Regions from separate parts of the Streptomyces sp. NPDC002935 genome, predicted to be linked through region 1. Evidence: predicted binding sites of a transcription regulator. Region 1 holds the regulator's gene; each other region holds the start of a gene.
What was found. The regulator HrcA, encoded in region 1, represses chaperone genes, less so after heat shock. The targets are predictions, from matches to a motif close to TTNGCACTCNGNNNNNCNGAGTGCNAA.
Positions count from the first base shown of each region.

Region 2: the regulator HrcA is predicted to act here: its motif matches at 2,165-2,191, upstream of groES (co-chaperone GroES).
Region 3: the regulator HrcA is predicted to act here: its motif matches at 1,970-1,996, upstream of groL (chaperonin GroEL).

Region 1 covers NZ_JBEXNW010000002.1:294,329-300,750, forward strand. The annotation lists gene ABZX90_RS03465 (nitronate monooxygenase) at 1-885, opposite strand, end outside; gene dnaJ (molecular chaperone DnaJ) at 998-2,134, opposite strand; gene hrcA (heat-inducible transcriptional repressor HrcA) at 2,135-3,151, opposite strand; gene ABZX90_RS03480 (MBL fold metallo-hydrolase) at 3,330-4,061, shown strand; gene ABZX90_RS03485 (DUF3097 domain-containing protein) at 4,093-4,899, shown strand; gene hemW (radical SAM family heme chaperone HemW) at 4,924-6,156, opposite strand; gene ABZX90_RS03495 (SpoIIE family protein phosphatase) at 6,256-6,422, opposite strand, start outside.
Region 2 covers NZ_JBEXNW010000017.1:147,353-153,774, reverse strand. The annotation lists gene groL (chaperonin GroEL) at 1-1,555, opposite strand, end outside; gene groES (co-chaperone GroES) at 1,711-2,019, opposite strand; gene ABZX90_RS23855 (polysaccharide deacetylase family protein) at 2,247-2,999, opposite strand; gene ABZX90_RS23850 (polysaccharide deacetylase family protein) at 2,996-3,973, opposite strand; gene ABZX90_RS23845 (methyltransferase domain-containing protein) at 4,065-5,258, shown strand; gene ABZX90_RS23840 (cell wall-binding repeat-containing protein) at 5,236-6,422, opposite strand, start outside.
Region 3 covers NZ_JBEXNW010000042.1:40,737-47,158, reverse strand. The annotation lists gene groL (chaperonin GroEL) at 219-1,844, opposite strand; gene ABZX90_RS37715 (cold-shock protein) at 2,236-2,439, opposite strand; gene ABZX90_RS37710 (MoaD/ThiS family protein) at 2,882-3,157, opposite strand; gene thrC (threonine synthase) at 3,154-4,461, opposite strand; SAM riboswitch class I at 4,479-4,635, opposite strand; gene ABZX90_RS37700 (glucosyl-3-phosphoglycerate synthase) at 4,841-5,785, shown strand; gene ABZX90_RS37695 (trehalose-6-phosphate synthase) at 5,864-6,422, shown strand, end outside.

The sequences.
Region 1 (6,422 bases):
GGGGTAGGCGGCGGGGGCGTAGGGGCCGTGTTCGCGCATGAAGCGGTTGGCCAGCCCGCGCGCCGGGCGCCCGGAGAACGCGCGCGTGAGTTCCGTACGGACGAAGAGGGGGTTGGTCAGGGCCTGCTTGTGCACGACGTTCGCGCCGGACTCGGGGGTGGCGAGGAACGCGGTGCCGAGCTGGGCCGCGTTCGCGCCCGCGGCGAGGGCGGCGGCGATCTGGCTGCCGCGCATGATGCCGCCGGCCGCGACGACCGGGATCTGCACGGTCTCGCGGACCTGGGCGACCAGGGAGAGCAGGCCGATGCCCGTGCCGTCCGTCTCCGGGTTGTCGCGGTGGGTGCCCTGGTGTCCGCCGGCCTCTATGCCCTGCGCGATGACCGCGGCGGCGCCCGCCCGCTGCACGGCGAGGGCCTCCTCGGCCGTGGTGGCGGTGACCAGGGTGAACGTGCCGGCGCGGCGCAGGGAGTCCAGGACGTCCTGGCTCGGGACGCCGAAGTGGAAGGAGACCACCGCCACCGGGTTGTCGAGGAGGACGGCGAGCTTGGCGTCGTAGCCGTCGTCGCGGCCGCTGTCCGGATCGCCGAGCTCGGTCTCGTACCAGGCGGCCTCACCGGCGAGCTGGTTGGCGTAGACCTCGACGGCGGCGGGGTCCGCGTACTCGGGCTGCGGCATGAACAGATTGACGCCGAAGGGACGGCCGGTCAGCCCTCGCAGCTGCTTGATCTCCTGGTACATGCCGTCGGCGGTCTTGTACCCGGCGGCGAGGAATCCGAGCCCGCCCGCCTCGGACACCGCGGCCGCGAGCTGGGGGACGGAGACGCCGCCCGCCATGGGGGCCTGCACGATCGGGTGAGGGAAGAGATCGGTCAGTGCGGAGGACATGACGGCATGTTGTCACGTCCCCAGTACAAGTCCGAATCCGGCCGTCCACCCGGCATAGGCCACCGGGATGGGCCGGCACGGGGTGGCTTTCCCACCCCGCGCCGCGCCTGGATCAGCGGCCGTTGAAGGCGTCCTTCAGCCGGGAGAAGAGCCCCTGCTGACCGGGCTGGAACTGGCCGGTGGGCCGCTCCTCGCCGCGCAGTATGGCGAGCTCGCGCAGGAGCCGCTCCTGCTCCGGGTCGAGCTTGGTCGGCGTGGTGACCTCGACGTGCACGATGAGGTCGCCGCGGCCGCCGCCGCGCAGATGCGTGACGCCCCGGCCGTGCAGCGGGATCGACTGGCCGGACTGTGTGCCCGGACGGATGTCGACCTCCTCCATGCCGTCGAGGGTCTCCAGCGGCACCTTGGTGCCGAGGGACGCCGCGGTCATCGGGAGGGTGACCGTGCAGTGCAGGTCGTCGCCGCGCCGCTGGAACGTCGAGTGCGGCAGCTCGTGGATCTCCACGTACAGGTCACCGGCGGGGCCGCCGCCGGGGCCGACCTCGCCCTCGCCCGCGAGCTGGATCCGTGTGCCGTTGTCGACACCGGCCGGGATCTTGACCGTGAGGGTGCGACGGGACCGGACCCGGCCGTCGCCCGCGCAGTCGTGGCACGGGGTCGGGACCACGGTGCCGAAGCCCTGGCACTGCGGACACGGCCGTGAGGTCATGACCTGGCCGAGGAAGGACCGCGTCACCTGGGACACCTCGCCGCGACCGCGGCACATGTCACAGGTCTGCGCGGTGGTGCCGGGTGCGGCGCCTTCGCCGTTGCAGGTGGCGCAGACGACGGCCGTGTCGACCTGGATGTCCTTCGTGGTGCCGAAGGCTGCCTCGTCCAGCTCGATCTCCAGCCGGATCATGGCGTCCTGGCCCCGGCGGGTGCGCGAGCGCGGTCCGCGCTGCGACGCCGTGCCGAAGAAGGCGTCCATGATGTCCGAGAAGTTCCCGAAGCCGCCCGCGCCGAAGCCGCCGGCGCCACCGCCGCCCTGCTGGGACAGCGGGTCGCCGCCGAGGTCGTAGACCTGCTTCTTCTGCGGGTCCGACAACACCTCGTACGCGGCGTTGATCTCCTTGAACCGCTCCTGCGTCTTCGGATCGGGATTGACGTCCGGGTGCAGCTCGCGAGCGAGCCTCCTGAACGCCTTCTTGATCTCGTCCTGGGACGCGTCGCGGCGCACGCCGAGTACGGCGTAGTAGTCCGTGGCCACTTAAGACTCCGCCAGGATCTGTCCGACGTACCGTGCCACCGCTCGTACCGCTCCCATCGTTCCTGGGTAATCCATGCGGGTCGGGCCGACCACGCCGAGTTTGGCTACTGCCTCGCCGCCCGAACCGTAGCCGACCGAGACCACGGACGTGGAGTTGAGTCCCTCATACGCGTTCTCGTGCCCGATTCGCACGGTCATGCTCGAATCCCCGGCCTCTCCAAGCAACTTGAGGAGCACAACCTGCTCCTCCAGCGCTTCGAGCACCGGCCGGATGGTGAGAGGGAAGTCATGTCCGAAACGCGTCAGATTGGCGGTACCGCCGATCATCAGCCGCTCCTCGGTCTCCTCGACGAGTGTCTCCAGCAAAGTGGAGAGCACTGTCGAGACCGTACCCCGGTCCTCCGCCTCGAAGGCGTCCGGGAGGTCTTGCACGAGCTGTGGGACGTCCGCGAAGGGGCGGCCCGCGACCCTGCTGTTGAGCCGGGCCCGCAGATCCGCCAGCGACGTCTCACCGAACGGCGCCGGAGAGTTGATCATGCGCTGCTCGACCCGGCCGGTGTCCGTGATCAGCACGAGCATCACCCGCGCGGGGGCGAGTGACAGCAGCTCCACATGGCGCACGGTCGAGCGGGTCAGCGAGGGGTACTGCACGACGGCGACCTGCCGTGTGAGCTGCGCGAGCAGCCGCACGGTCCGTCCGACGACGTCGTCGAGGTCGACGGCGCCGTCCAGGAAGTTCTGGATGGCCCGCCGCTCGGGCGCGGTCATCGGCTTGACGCCGGCGAGCTTGTCGACGAAGAGCCGGTATCCCTTGTCCGTGGGGATGCGTCCGGCGCTGGTGTGCGGCTGGGCGATGTAGCCCTCGTCCTCCAGGGCCGCCATGTCGTTGCGGACGGTCGCCGGCGAGACACCCAGCCGGTGCCGCTCGGTGAGCGCCTTGGAACCGACCGGTTCCTCGGTGCCCACGTAGTCCTGGACGATGGCGCGCAGCACCTCGAGCCTGCGTTCACTGAGCATCGCGCACACCTCCAGAATTCGACTCGGTGGTCTTCGTGGCCTTCGCGGCTTTCGCCTGGCACTCAACGCACGCGAGTGCCAATGTCCCCCGGCCCAGTGTACGGCGGTGAGGCACGACCCCGGCAAGGGCGGGCCTGCGATGTCGTGCACGGCACCCGGTCACCGCTAGCGTCGCCGCATGAGGCTGACTTGGGAAGAGCTGGGGTGGGAAAGGGTGGCGCCCCGGGTCGGGCGGCGGCGGCTTCCGGACTGGGACTGCACCGTGGGGCTCGTCGTAGGCGAGGGCGCGGCACTGATGGTCGACGCGGGGTCGAGCCTCGCGGAGGGCGCGTGGCTGCGCGCCGAGGCCGAGCGGCTCCTCGGCCCCGGTCGCCGAGTGACGCACCTCGCACTCACCCACCCCCATTTCGACCATGTCTTCGGCGCGGCGGCGTTCGCGGGCGTGGAGATCTTCGCCGCTGGCGGCTCGTCCGGGGTGTACGAGAACGGTCGCGAGGAGTTGTGCGCGGACGCGGTGCGCAACGGACTGGATCTTCGGGCGGCGGAGGAGGCGGCCGACACGCTCGTGCGTCCCGGCCTGTTCGTCCGGGGAACGTGGCACCTGGAACTCGACGGCGGCATCGAGGTCCGGCTGGTGCGGACGGGCGAGGGACACACCGCGCACGACCTCGTGGTCGTGGTGCCCGGCGACCCGACGGTGGTGTTCTGCGGCGACCTGGTCGAGGAGTCCGGCGAGCCCCAGGCGGGTCCCGACGCCGTTCCCTCACGCTGGCCCGCGGCCCTCGACCGGCTGCTCGGCCTCGGCGGCGAGGACGCGGTGTACGTGCCCGGTCACGGAGCGGTGGTGGACGCCGCGTTCGTACGGTCACAGCGGGACGCCCTGGCCGCGCGTTTCGGCGTGTCGCCGTGAGCGCCCCCGGGCTTCTCCTATCGTCATCCGAATGCGCCAGTACTCTCCGGACCTGACCCCGCCGTGGAAGAAGCCGAAGCCCGTGCCCGAGGTCCCGGCGGACCCGGGTCTGGTGGTCGAGGAGCCCGGCACCGGTTTCTGCGGTGCGGTGATCCGCTGCGAGGCGGGCACGGTGACCCTGGAGGACCGCTTCGGCAAGCACCGGGTGTTCCCGCTGGAGCCGCGCGGCTTCCTCCTGGAGGGCAGGGTGGTGACGCTGGTGCGCCCGACGGCGGCGGCGCCCGTACGTCCCAGCCGTACGGCATCCGGCTCGGTGGCGGTGCCCGGCGCCCGCGCCCGGGTCGCCCGGGCCGGACGCATCTACGTCGAGGGCCGCCACGACGCCGAACTGGTCGAGCGGGTCTGGGGTGACGACCTGCGCATCGAGGGCGTCGTGGTGGAGTACCTGGAGGGCATCGACGACCTGCCCGCGATCGTCGCCGAGTTCGCGCCGGGCCCGGACGCCCGGCTCGGCGTCCTCGTCGACCACCTGGTCCCGGGTTCGAAGGAGTCCCGGATCGCCGGGGCGGTCACGAGCGATCACGCCCTGGTGCTCGGGCACCCGTACATCGACGTCTGGGAGGCCGTGAAGCCGTCCTCCGTGGGCATCCCGGGCTGGCCCCGGGTACCGCGCGGCCAGGACTGGAAGACGGGCGTGTGCCGGGCCCTGGGCTGGCCGGAGAACACCGGCGCGGCCTGGCAGCACATCCTGTCCCGGGTGCACTCCTACAAGGACCTGGAGCCGGAACTCCTGGGCCGGGTGGAGGAGCTGATCGACTTCGTCACCGCTCCGGAGTGAACCCCCGCCGGCGCGAGCGGGTGTTCAGTCCACCAGATCCCGGACGACGGCGTCCGCGAGGAGGCGGCCGCGCAGGGTGAGGACGGCGCGACCGGCGTCGTACGGACCGGCTTCGAGGAGCCCGTCGGACAGCGCGCGGCGGGAGGCCGCGAGTCCGTCGGGGCGGAGCAGGGAGAGCGGGCAGCCCTCGCGCAGCCGCAGTTCGAGGAGGATGCGCTCGACCCGGCGGTCCTCGTCGGAGAGGAGTTCACGCCCGGCGCCCGGCGAGCGGCCCGAGGCCAGCGCCGCCGCGTACGCACCGGGATGCTTCACGTTCCACCAGCGAACACCGCCGACGTGGCTGTGCGCGCCGGGGCCCGCGCCCCACCAGTCGGCGCCGCGCCAGTACAGCTCGTTGTGCAGGCAGCGGCCGGCCTCGGAGGTGGCCCAGTTCGACACCTCGTACCAGTCGAAGCCCGCCGCCGACATCACCTCGTCCGCGATGAGATAGCGGTCCGCGTGCACGTCGTCGTCGGTCATCGGGACCTCGCCGCGGCGGATGCGGCGCGCGAGCTGCGTACCCTCCTCGACGATGAGTGCGTAGGCGGAGATGTGGTCGGGACCGGCGCCGAGGGCAGCTTCGAGCGAGGCACGCCAGTCGTCGTCCGACTCCCCCGGTGTGCCGTAGATCAGATCCAGGTTCACATGTGCGAAGCCCGCCGCGCGGGCCTCGGCGACACAGGCCTCGGGGCGGCCGGGGGTGTGCGTGCGGTCGAGCACCTTCAGGACGTGCTGCCGGGCGCTCTGCATGCCGAAGGAAACACGGTTGAAGCCGCCGGCGCGCAGCGTCGCGAGGTACTCCGGGTCCACGGACTCGGGGTTCGCCTCCGTCGTGATCTCGGCGTCGTCCGCGAGCCCGAACTCGTCCCGGATCGCCCCCAGCATCCGTACGAGATCGTCGGCGGCCAGCAGCGTGGGCGTGCCGCCTCCGACGAAGACCGTGCGGACGGGGCGCGGGTCGTCGCCGAGGACCTTGCGGGCGAGGCGGACCTCGTCGGTCAGGGTGTCCGCGTAGTTGTCGCGGGAGGCGAGCACACCACCGGTGCCCCGCAGCTCGGTCGCCGTGTAGGTGTTGAAGTCGCAGTAGCCGCAGCGGGTCGCGCAGTACGGCACGTGGAGGTAGAACCCGAGGGGCCGATCGGCCGCCCCGTCCAGGGCGTGCGCGGGCAGTGCCCCGTCGTCGGGGACGGGCTCACCGTCGGGAAGTGCGGAAGGCATGCGTTCCATTGTCCAGTACGGGCGGGGGTAGGTGTTCCGTCCCGCGACCGGACCGGCCGTACCGCCCGCCGGCGCCCTCCCCGGTGGGCGGCCGCCGGGCTACTCCGCCTGTAACACCAGCAGGGCCATGTCGTCCTCCGGCGGGCGCGTGCCGAAATCGTGGACGAGCCCGCGGATCCGTTCCGCGATCAGCTCGGCGTTCAGCCCCGCGCAGCCCGCGAGGGCCTGCGCGAGACCGTCGTCGTCGTCGAACTGACGGGATCCGT
Region 2 (6,422 bases), on a different contig from region 1:
TCTCGGTCGTGAGGAGCAGGGAGGCGATGGAGGCGGCGTTCTCAAGGGCGGAGCGGGTGACCTTGACCGGGTCGATGACGCCGGCCTTGACCAGGTCGCCGTACTCACCGGTGGCGGCGTTGAAGCCCTGGCCCTTGTCGAGCTCGGCGACCTTGGCGGTGATGACGTAACCCTCCAGGCCGGAGTTCTCGGCGATCCAGCGCAGCGGCTCGACGGCGGCCTTGCGGACGACCGCGACACCCGTGGCCTCGTCGCCGGTCTTGCCGAGGTTGCCCTCGAGGATCTTCACGGCGTGGACGAGCGCGGAGCCACCGCCGGAGACGATGCCCTCCTCGACCGCGGCGCGGGTCGCGGAGATGGCGTCCTCGAGACGGTGCTTCTTCTCCTTGAGCTCCACCTCGGTGGCGGCGCCGACCTTGATCACGCACACGCCGCCGGCCAGCTTCGCGAGGCGCTCCTGGAGCTTCTCGCGGTCCCAGTCGGAGTCGGTGTTCTCGATCTCGGCCTTGATCTGGTTGACGCGGCCGACGACCTCGTCGGAGCTGCCGCCACCGTCGACGATGGTGGTGTCGTCCTTGGTGACGGTCACGCGGCGGGCGCTGCCCAGCACGTCCAGGCCGACCTGGTCGAGCTTGAGGCCGACCTCCTCGGCGATGACCTGACCACCGGTGAGGGTGGCGATGTCGCCGAGCATGGCCTTGCGGCGGTCACCGAAGCCGGGGGCCTTCACGGCGACGGCGTTGAACGTGCCGCGGATCTTGTTCACGACCAGGGTCGACAGGGCCTCGCCCTCGACGTCCTCGGCGATGATCAGCAGCGGCTTGGAGGCGTTCGACTGGATGACCTTCTCCAGCAGCGGCAGCAGGTCCTGGATGGAGCTGATCTTGCCCTGGTGGATGAGGATGTACGGGTCGTCGAGGACGGCCTCCATACGCTCCTGGTCGGACACCATGTACGGGGACAGGTAGCCCTTGTCGAAGGCCATGCCCTCGGTGAAGTCCAGCTCCAGACCGAAGGTGTTGGACTCCTCGACGGTGATGACACCGTCCTTGCCGACCTTGTCCATCGCCTCGGCGATGAGCTCGCCGACCTGGCTGTCCTGGGCGGAGAGCCCGGCCACGGCGGCGATGTCGGACTTGTCGTCGATCGGGCGGGCCGTCGCGAGGAGCTCCTCGGAGACGGCCTTGACCGCGGCGTCGATGCCCTTCTTCAGGAGGGCGGGCGACGCGCCGGCGGCGACGTTCCTCAGGCCCTCGCGGACGAGCGCCTGGGCGAGCACGGTGGCGGTGGTCGTACCGTCACCCGCGATGTCGTTGGTCTTGGTCGCCACCTCCTTCACCAGCTGCGCGCCGAGGTTCTCGAACGGGTCGTCGAGCTCGACCTCACGGGCGATGGTCACGCCGTCGTTGGTGATGGTGGGGGCGCCGAACTTCTTGTCGATGACGACGTTGCGGCCCTTGGGGCCGATCGTCACCTTCACCGTGTCGGCAAGCTTGTTGACGCCGCGCTCGAGGGCGCGACGGGCGTCCTCGTCGAACTTCAGGATCTTCGCCATGGGAGCGGTTCAGCCCTCTCGGAAAACTTGGGAGAAACGAACGGCGCCCCCAGCGCCCGGTTCATCAAAGGTAGCGGGGGCCAGGGGCGCAGTTCACTGCAATGCTTGGTGCGGGGTTGTCCGGGGGAAGTCCCCGAACGCCCTTACCGGGTGAATTACTTCTCGATGATCGCGAGCACGTCGCGAGCCGAGAGGACGAGGTACTCCTCGCCGTTGTACTTCACCTCGGTGCCGCCGTACTTGCTGTAGAGCACGACGTCGCCGACGGTGACGTCGAGCGGAAGACGGTTACCGTCCTCGAAGCGACCCGGACCCACGGCAAGGACGACGCCCTCCTGGGGCTTCTCCTTGGCGGTGTCCGGGATGACCAGGCCAGAGGCCGTGGTCTGCTCGGCGTCGAGCGGCTGGACCACAATGCGGTCCTCGAGCGGCTTGATGGCAACCTTGGAGCTGGTGGTCGTCACGATCCGACCTCCCCCTTCGGAGATCTCACGGGGTTAACTGTCTGAGGTGGCGACCAGGTGGATCCGTCGTCGCGGGTGCCGGATCTGCCCTGTCGCTATTGGCACTCTCCAGGGGGGAGTGCCAGACCTGAGACTATGACTGCGATTAGCACTCGGTCAAGCGGAGTGCCAAAGGCGTCGGCGTGGCGCGGGCCGAACGGTGCCGGACCGCGCCGAACGGCGGCACCTCAGAGGTAGTTCTCCAGCCGGGCCGGGGTGAAGCCCTCCGCCTGGATGCGCCGGAGCAACCGGAGCGTGGCGTCCGTGAGATTGGGTTCGCCGAAGCCGGAGAGGATGTCGCCCGGCCGGAGCCGGTGCGCGTCGGCCGCCCGGCCGAGGACGATCGCGGCGACCCCGCAGTCGGCGGCGGCGCGCAGGGTGGTGCTGTCGTACCTGCCGTAGGGGGGCCGCAGCAGCCGGGGCCGGATGCCGAAACGCTGTCTGAGCTTGTCCTGCTGTCCGCAGATCTCGGCGCGCTGGCCGGCGTAGGGCAGGCCGCGCAGGGAGGCGTGGTCGAGGGTGTGGTTCTGGACGCTCGCGCCGACCGCGCGCAGCCGGGCGAAGTGCCCGTACCCCGGCCCGACGACACTGTCCGTGAGGAACATGCTGACCGGCAGCCGCAGTTCGCGGACCATGTCGACGAACCGCGGATCGCGCTCGGCGCCGTCGTCGTACGTCAGGAAGACCACCTTGTCGTGGGTGCGCACATGGTCCACGACGGGGGGCAGTCCCGGGCCCGCGGTGCGCGCGGTGGTCCGGGCGGGCGCTTTCGGCGCCGCGGCGAGCGGGGTGGCCAGCCCCCAGCGGCGGTACGCCGACTCCTGCGGGTGCACCCTTTGGGCCGCCTTCTTGCCCAGTCGCTCGATGGGGTCGACGGACTGCGCGCAGCCGGTCAGCAGCACCGCCGCGAGCAGCCAGGCGACGGGCGTCCGCGGCCTCACAGGTAGTCCTCCAGCCGCGCGACCGCGTACCCCTTGTCCGTGACGGTCCTCAGGAAGCGGCGGACCATGTCGGGCATGGTGCCCTTCCAGTCCTTCCGGCCCCGGAAGTGGGTGAGGACGATGTCGCCGGGGTGCAGGTCCTGGTCGCTCTCGCGGTACTCCCAGTGGTCGACGAAGACTTCCTCGTCCCAGATGGGCGCGTACTTGACGCCGCAGTGCTTGGCGGCGCGCAGGGTGTCCTGGTTGTAGTTGCCGTACGGCGGGCGGAAGACGGTCGGGCGCTTGCCGAACTGCTTCTTCATCACGTCCTGCATGCCGCAGATCTCGCGCTTCTGCCGCGCGTAGGACAGGGCGGGCAGATAGGGATGGTGCAGCGTGTGGTTGTTGAGCGTGATGCCGCGGTCGCGCATCTTCCGGAAGTACCCGTAGTCGTCCTTGACCAGGTAGTCGCTGAGGAAGGCGGTGTACGGGATCTTCAGGTCGCTCATCATCCGCAGGAACGCGGGGTCCTTCTCCTCGCCGTCGTCGATGGTGAGGAAGACGACCTTGTCCTTGGTGGGGACGGTCGTGAAGACCGGCGGCAGCCCCAGCTCCTCCTGGTCGTCGACCTCGAACCCCTTGCGGGCCTCGATGACCGGCTTCCTGGCGGGCGGTGCCGGGGGTGTCAGCGGCACCTCGGCCAGCCCCCAGCGCCTGGCGGCGGCGACGCGCCGGGCCTGCGCCACGCGGAGCCGGGTGGCGTACGCGTCGAGGGCGCGGGCGGGGGCCGCCCGGAGCTCGGCCCGCCGGCCGTGGGCCGGCTCGGCGGCACCGGCGCCGGAGCCCGCGCCGGAACCGGAGCCTGAGCCGGAGCCCGACCCCGAGCCGGTCTCGGCACAGCCGGAGACGAGGAGGGCGAGGGCGAGGACGCCGACTCCCCAGCACGCACCGGCCCCGTTTGTGCCGTTTTTATCATTTTGTCGTACGGGTCGCATGGAGCCGGATCCTCCCAGGTCACCGCCCTTACGAGGGCCCCGACACCGCCGCTGGAAGCACACCGTCCACCGACTGGCCCACAATGGCCGGGTGAACGACGTCTCCTTCGCCTCCCTCCTCACCGACGAGGGCCGCGCCCTGCTCGACGAGGTCCGCGCCACCGAACCGGCACAGGAACTGGCCGTCGCCACCCGGCTGCGCCGCGAGCACCCCGCCGAACTCGTCTCGGCGGCCCTCGGACAGGCACGGCTGCGGCAGCGGGCGGCGGCGAAGTTCGGGGCCGAGGACGCCGGACGGATGTTCTTCACCCCGAACGGGGTCGAGCAGTCCACCCGGACGAGCGTGGCGGTCCACCGCGCCGAGCGGCTGCGCGCGCTGGGAGTCCGTTCCGTCGCCGATCTCTGCTGCGGCATCGGCGGCGACGCGATCGCGCTGGCCCGCGCCGGAATCCGCGTCCTCGCCGTCGACCGTGATCCGCTGACGGCCGCCGCCGCCCGGGCGAACGCCGACGCGCTGGGACTCGCGGACCTGATCGAGGTGCGCGAGACCGACGTCACCGAGGTGGACACCTCTTCGTACGACGCGGTCTTCGTGGACCCGGCGCGCCGGGGCGGCCGGGGCCGGATCTTCGACCCGGAGGCGTACTCGCCGCCGCTCTCGTGGGCGGTCGGGGCCGCCGTGAAATCTCCGGTCGCCGCGCTGAAGATCGCCCCCGGCATCCCGCACGAGGCGATCCCCGCCGAGGCGGAGGCCGAGTGGATCTCGGACGGCGGGGACGTGAAGGAGGCGGTGCTGTGGTTCGGCACGGAGCCCGGCCTGGTGCGCGCCACCCTGCTGCCGGGCCCGCGCGAACTGCGCGGACGCGGGCTGCCGGATCCGGCCGTACGGACGGTCGGGCGCTATCTGTACGAGCCGGACGGCGCCGTCATCCGCGCCCACCTCGTCGCCGAGGTGGCCGAGGACCTGGACGGCGGACTGGTCGACGAGACGATCGCCTACGTCACGGCCGACGAACTGCGCCCGACGCCGTACGCCTCCGCGTACGAGATCACCGATCAACTCCACTTCAACGTGAAGAAGTTGAAGGCGCTGCTCCGGGAGCGGGAGGTCGGCGTCCTGACCGTGAAGAAGCGCGGATCGGCCGTCGAGCCCGAGGAACTGCGCCGGAAGGTGAAGCCGCAGGGCCCCCGGTCGGCCACGGTGTTCCTGACGCGGGTGGCGGGTGCCCCGACCATGCTGGTGGGGGCACCCGCGAAGCCGCCTACTGCTGGTGGCGGGTGCTGAGCGGACCGAGGTCCGGCTCCGCGAGGGGCCGCGGCGCCACGCCGGGACGCGCCGCCGGAGCACTCTCGGCCGACCCGGCCGAGGAGTACGAGCTCGCCATCGGCTCCACGCCGTTGTAGTACGGCGCGTACTTCCACTGGCTGCTGCTCGCGCTGATCGCCGCGCCCGCGGAGTTCAGCGCCGTCGTCGACACCGAGCCGGTGCCTCCGAAGACCGCCGCACCGTTGATGTTCGCGGCGCCCTTGACCAGGTAGGACTTGGTCGCGGAGGAGAGGGTGGTGACGTCCGTCCACAGCAGCGGGCCGAACACGTTCATCGCGGCACCCGCCGTGGTGCCGCCGCGCCAGCTGTCGGTGTACGCGAGTGCCACGGTGCCCGGCGCGCCCCACCACATAGTGGCCAGCGCGGCGGCTGTGCCGTCGTGGCCGGTCGCCACCACCGGGTAATAGGTGTACGTGGAGGGCCAGTTGGAGAAGCTCGTGTGGGTCAGCGCGTACTTCGCCGAGGCGCCGACCGGGATCATGTAGGTGTCGTCCGGGTCGAGCGTGTTCAGGTACGACTTGACCGAGGAGGTCAGCGTGTTCCCGTCGTTCAGGACGACGACGGCCTTGCCGGTGGTCCCGAGGGAGCCCGCGGCGGACGCCGCGGCGAGCGCCGAGTGGTAGTCGGTACCGGTCGCGAGGAACACGTAGTCGGGGGCGCTGGTGACGGACTTCGCGACGGCGACCGAGGTCGAGTAGCGCGAGGTGCCCGCCAGCCGCTTCGGGGTGAAGCCGAGCGAGGTGATCTTCGAGGCGACGGAGCCGCTGAGGATCGACGTACCGCCGACCAGGTAGACCGTGGCGCCGGGCTTGAGGACCCGCTTCAGCTCCGCCTGCACGGACGAGGAGACCGAGGTCTCCGGCGTCAGCAGGACCGGGCCGTGCTTCTTGCCCGCGAGGGCGGCGGCCGTCAGCGCGTACGACGGGCTGTCCTGGGAGACCAGCACGGCGGACGAGGCGTTCATCAGGCCCGGCTCGCTCTTGCCGACCGTGTTCCAGGTCCAGCGGGACCCGGCGATGTTGCTGCCGTTGGAGTCGGCGCCCCAGACCCGGAAGACAGTGTTCTTGCGCAGCGGCTGCCACGCGGGCGAAACGCCGCCGAAGGCGAAGGGCTCACCCTCCG
Region 3 (6,422 bases), on a different contig from region 1:
TTCCATGCGGTATGTGCACATGCATCGACTGCTCTTCAGCGACAACCGCCGCACCGGGCACGGCATTCCGCCACGTCGCGAACTGCCGCTGTGATCCGGGCCACGCTCACGGGGAGGGAACCCGGCCGCAGGGACTCGGAAAACGCCCGAGGGCGGCACCCTCCCTCTCGGGAAGGTGCCGCCCTCGGAACGTCAGGACGATGATCGACCGGGGTCGATCAGAAGTCCATGTCACCGCCCGGCATGCCGCCCGGAGCGCCGCCGGCAGCGGCCTTCTCCGGCTTGTCGGCGATGACGGCCTCGGTGGTGAGGAACAGCGCGGCGATGGAGGCGGCGTTCTGCAGAGCAGAGCGGGTCACCTTCGCCGGGTCGATGATGCCTTCGGCGATCATGTCGACGTACTCACCGGTCGCGGCGTTCAGGCCGTGACCGACGGGCAGGTTGCGCACCTTCTCGACGATGACGCCACCCTCGAGACCACCGTTGACGGCGATCTGCTTGAGCGGGGCCTCCAGGGCGAGCTTCACGGCGTTGGCGCCGGTCGCCTCGTCACCCGTGAGCTCGAGCTTCTCGAAGACCGAGGAAGCCTGGAGCAGAGCCACGCCACCACCGGCGACGATGCCCTCCTCGACGGCCGCCTTCGCGTTGCGAACGGCGTCCTCGATGCGGTGCTTGCGCTCCTTGAGCTCGACCTCGGTGGCGGCACCGGCCTTGATGACGGCCACGCCGCCGGCCAGCTTCGCCAGACGCTCCTGGAGCTTCTCGCGGTCGTAGTCCGAGTCCGAGTTCTCGATCTCGGCACGGATCTGGTTGACCCGGCCGGCGACCTGGTCGGCAGAGCCGGAGCCGTCGACGATCGTGGTCTCGTCCTTGGTGATGACGACCTTGCGGGCGCGGCCCAGCAGGTCCAGACCCGCGTTCTCCAGCTTGAGGCCGACCTCCTCGGAGATGACCTCGCCGCCCGTGAGGATGGCGATGTCGCCGAGCATGGCCTTGCGGCGGTCACCGAAGCCCGGAGCCTTGACGGCGACGGACTTGAAGGTGCCACGGATCTTGTTGACGACCAGGGTCGACAGGGCCTCGCCCTCGACGTCCTCAGCGATGATCAGCAGCGGCTTGCCGCCCTGCATGACCTTCTCGAGGAGCGGGAGCAGGTCCTTGACGTTCGCGATCTTGGAGTTCGCGATCAGGATGTACGGGTCGTCGAGGACGGCCTCCATACGCTCCATGTCGGTGGCGAAGTACGCCGAGATGTAGCCCTTGTCGAAGCGCATGCCCTCGGTGAGTTCCAGCTCCAGACCGAAGGTCTGGGACTCCTCGACGGTGATGACGCCTTCCTTGCCGACCTTGTCCATCGCCTCGGCGATGAGCTCGCCGATCTGGGTGTCGGCGGCGGAGATGGAGGCCGTGGAAGCGATCTGCTCCTTGGTCTCGACATCCTTGGCCTGCTCAAGGAGGGCACCGGAGACAGCCTCGACGGCCTTCTCGATACCGCGCTTGAGGGCCATCGGGTTGGCGCCGGCGGCGACGTTGCGCAGACCCTCGCGCACGAGCGCCTGGGCCAGCACGGTCGCCGTGGTCGTACCGTCGCCCGCGACGTCGTCCGTCTTCTTGGCGACTTCCTTGACCAGCTCGGCGCCGATCTTCTCGTACGGGTCCTCGAGCTCGATCTCCTTGGCGATGGAAACACCATCGTTGGTGATCGTGGGCGCGCCCCACTTCTTCTCGAGGACGACGTTGCGGCCCTTGGGGCCAAGGGTGACCTTGACGGCGTCGGCGAGCTGGTTCATCCCGCGCTCGAGACCGCGCCGTGCCTCCTCGTCGAACGCGATGATCTTGGCCATGTGAAGTGGTCCTCCCGGACGGGGTGGATTGCTCCGGATCGTGCCCGCGCCCGCGACGGACGGCCTGCAAGCCTTGTGGTTCCTTGCCCCACAGGCCCGCGGGCCTCACTGGCCCGATCCAAGTTCTGTCACTCTCACTGGGAGAGTGCTAACGCCAATGATTAGCACTCGACCCCTGCGAGTGCAAGCGCCTCTCGTGAAAACGGGCCCCACGAGCGGCCTCCGTACGGGCCTCCGGGCGCAGCCTCCGCGCGGCGCCCGAGAAGGCGCTCGCGGGCGCGCGGGCGCGCGCAGGACAGCGGAGGGCGGCCGAGGACGCACGAGAGGCCCGCATCCCTGGTGGGATGCGGGCCCCCCGGCGTGAGTGCGTCGGTGGTCGTTCGCGCCCGGATCAGACGGCGAGTTTGACCATGTCCGCCTGCGGACCCTTCTGGCCCTGCGAGATTTCGAACTCCACTCGCTGACCCTCTTCAAGGGTGCGGTAGCCGTCCATCTGAATCGCGCTGTAGTGCACGAAGACGTCCGCACCACCGTCGACCGCGATGAAGCCGTACCCCTTCTCCGCGTTGAACCACTTGACGGTGCCCTGAGCCATGCCTAACTCCCCTATTACTGGCCCTTGCACAGATCCACACTTCGCGGATCCGGGTCAAACCTCACCCCCCCAACGGTTGGGGGTGTGCGCCGGAACGCGTCGACCGCGGCTGAATGTATCTGTCCAACTGCCGTCTGCAACAGGTCAATCGGACGAGAATTCTGGGCATGGCTGATCGCTGATATGCGGAGAATGTGCAAGGATTCAGGGCAAGTCGGGCCCCGTAAATGCCATAAACGGCTCAAATAGGCGGGGCAGTTTGGCTACTTCTTGTCGGATGCCGGGCAAGAACTCATATGCGTCCGGCATGAAACCAACATCGAAAGCGAAGCGACTTCCCCAACTGTAGCGCGCTCAACCCTACAGAATTGCCCCCTCCGTTTCTCTCACGGAGGGGGCAATTCGATGAACTCAGCGTGTTCGGCATTACCGAGGGTAACGATCAGCCTCCGGCGACGGCCGGAATGATCGAGACACCGACACCGTCCGGGGTCGCCGTCTGAAGGCCCTGCTCGAACCGGACGTCGTCGTCGTTGACGTACACGTTGACGAAGCGGCGCAGCTTGCCCTGGTCGTCCAGAACGCGCGCGGCGATGCCCGTGTGGTTGCTCTCCAAGTCGGCGATGACCTCGGCGAGGGTCGTGCCCTCGGCCGACACCTCGGCGGCGCCCCCGGTGTAGGTGCGCAGGATGGTGGGGATGCGGACGTTGACGCTCATGATGCGAGGCCAGCCTCTCGGAAGGAGTCGAGGTTCGGGCGGATGGTCGCGGTCAGCCCGGTGTCCGAGGCCACCGCGTCCAGAGTCTTGAGGCCGTCGCCGGTGTTCAGCACGACCGTGGTGAGGGTCGGGTCGAGAAGACCGTTCTCGATCAGCTTGCGGGTGACGCCCACGGTCACACCACCGGCCGTCTCCGCGAAGATGCCCTCCGTGCGCGCGAGCAGCTTGATCGCGTCGACGATCTGCTCGTCGTTCACGTCCTCCACCGCACCGCCGGTGCGCCGCGCGATGTCGAGCACGTACGGCCCGTCCGCGGGGTTGCCGATGGCCAGCGACTTGGCGATGGTGTCCGGCTTCTGCGGCCGTACGACGTCGTGGCCGGCCTTGTAGGCGACGGACACCGGGGAGCAGCCCTCGGCCTGCGCGCCGAAGATCTTGTACGGCTTGTCCTCGACGAGCCCGAGCTTGATCAGCTCCTGCAGTCCCTTGTCGATCTTCGTGAGCTGGGAGCCGGAGGCGATCGGCACGACGAGCTGGTCGGGGAGCTTCCAGCCGAGCTGCTCGCAGATCTCGTACGCCAGCGTCTTGGAGCCCTCGGCGTAGTACGGCCGCAGGTTGACGTTGACGAAGCCCCAGCCCTCGCCGGCCGGGTCGCCGATCAGCTCGGAGCAGAAGCGGTTCACGTCGTCGTAGTTGCCCTGGATGCCGACGAGCTCGCCGCCGTAGACCGCGGCCATGACGACCTTGCCCTGCTCCAGGTCGTGCGGGATGAACACGCAGGAGCGGAAGCCGGCGCGGGCCGCCGCGGCGCCGACGGCGCCGGCGAGGTTGCCGGTGGAGGAGCAGGAGAGGGTGGTGAAGCCGAAGGCGCGGGCCGCTTCGATGGCCTGGGCGACGACGCGGTCCTTGAAGGAGTGCGTCGGGTTGCCGGAGTCGTCCTTGACGAAGAGCTTGCCGGCGTCGACACCGAGCGCGCGGGCCAGGTTGTCGGCCTGGACGAGCTTGGTCCAGCCGGGGTTGATGTTCGGCTTCTCGGCCACGTCCGCGGGGACGGGCAGGAGGGGCGCGTAGCGCCAGATGTTCGCGGGTCCCGCTTCGATGCGCTTGCGGAGCTCCTCGGTTTCGTAGGCCGAGAAGTCGTAGGCGATCTCCAGCGGGCCGAAACACTCCTCGCAGGCGAAGACCGGACCGAGCGGGACGCGGTGCCCGCACTCGCGGCAGGAAAGCGCCGCGGCCGGGCCGAGGTCCACCGCTTCGGCGGAGCTCACGGAGTTCGTGGTGCTTGCAACTGTCTGCGCAGCCATGGAGGCGAGGCCCTTTCTCCTCATCTTCCTCACGACGCACTTCGCCGTGAGACGGATTTGGCACCTTCCCTAGCCGGGAGCCTCGCGACGCGATCGACATCGATCGGTACGAGACCGGCTGGAGGGTTGCCGGGGCTTCATCGGGCCGTATCCCTCTGCCCCTCTGGATGAGCGGTATTTAATTGTTGGACTGTTGAACGCGATACGTACCGACGATCCAGGACATGCGATGGTCATCCGCGTTGTTCAAGACTGTAACCGAAGGCCAGGACAGTTGAGATAGTCGTCCGAACCGCGAGACGACGGCAATCGATCTGCCGCTGGCCGCAGCGGGCACGCTGATGAGAGCGTGTGATCAGACAGTGAGGAGCCGCAGACCGTGCTGAAAGAAGTCGAAAGCTGGCTGGGCACACGCTCCTGGTCCCTGACCGACCGCCCGCTCCACAGGCTCATGGCCGCGAAACGCATCACGGGGTCGACGGTCAGTGTCGTGCTGCCCGCGCTCAACGAGGAGGAGACGGTCGGCGAGATCGTCGCGATCATCCGCCACGACCTGATGCAGCAGGTACCCCTCGTCGACGAGATCGTCGTCGTCGACTCGGGCTCGACGGACCGCACCTCCGCGGTCGCCGCCGCCGCGGGCGCGAGAGTCGTGCACCGCGACGACATCCTCCCGCGGATTCCGGCAGTGCCCGGCAAGGGCGAGGTGCTCTGGCGGTCACTGCTCGTGACGAGCGGGGACATCGTCTGTTTCATCGACGCGGACCTCAAGGAGTTCTCGTCCGACTTCGTCTCCGGAATCGTGGGCCCGCTGCTCACCGACCCCGGCGTCGATCTGGTCAAGGCCATGTACGACCGCCCGCTGGGCGGCGCCTCGGGACAGGGCGGCCGGGTCACCGAGCTGATGGCCCGCCCCCTGCTCAACATGCACTGGCCGCAGCTCGCGGGCTTCGTCCAGCCCCTCGGCGGCGAGTACGCGGCCCGTCGCTCCCTGCTCGAACAGCTCCCGTTCCCCGTCGGCTACGGCGTGGAGTTGGGCATGCTCGTCGACGCCCTGCACCTGGTGGGTCTGGACGCCCTCGCCCAGGTCGACGTCGGCGTCCGCAAACACCGCCACCAGGACGGCCAGGCCCTCGGCCGGATGGCCGCCGCGATCTACCGCACCGCCCAGCTCCGGCTGGCCCGCGGGCACCTGATCCGCCCCGCCCTCACCCAGTTCGAGCGCGGCCGGGACGGTTTCCAGCCGCGCACGTACTCGGTCGACACGGAGGAAAGGCCACCGATGACCGAAATCTCCGAGTACCAGCGGCGCAGAGCCGCGTAGACCAGCCCGACCGGCCGGCGATCGCATACGGCCGAAGGGAACGTTTGAGCGTTTCGACACGGGGCTAGGTTTCGAGGCATGGCTTCAACGCACGGTGCCCACCGGATTCTGGTCGCGTCCAACCGCGGCCCGATCACCTACGAGGTACGGGAGGACGACTCGCTGCACGCCCGGCGCGGCGGCGGCGGCCTCGTCTCGGGACTCTCGGCGATCGGGCCGGACGCGGGCGCGCTATGGGTGTGCTCGGCCCTCGGCGACGGCGACCGGGAGGCGGTACGGCGCGGAGTCGGCGAGGACGGCGTGCGGATGCTCGCCATCGACGCCGAGGTGCACGCCGACGCGTACAACGGCATCGCCAACTCCGTGCTGTGGTTCGTCCACCACATGCTGTACCAGACCCCGCTGGAGCCGGTCTTCGACGCGGAGTTCCGGCGCCAGTGGGAGTCGTACCGGACCTACAACCGTGCCTTCGCCGAGGCGCTGGCCGAGGAGGCCGCCGAGGGCGCCTCGGTACTGGTCCAGGACTACCACCTGTGCCTGGTGCCGGGGATGCTCCGCGAGCTGCGCCCCGACCTGCGCATCGGCCACTTCTCCCACACGCCGTGGGCACCCGAGGACTACTTCCGGATGCTCCCCG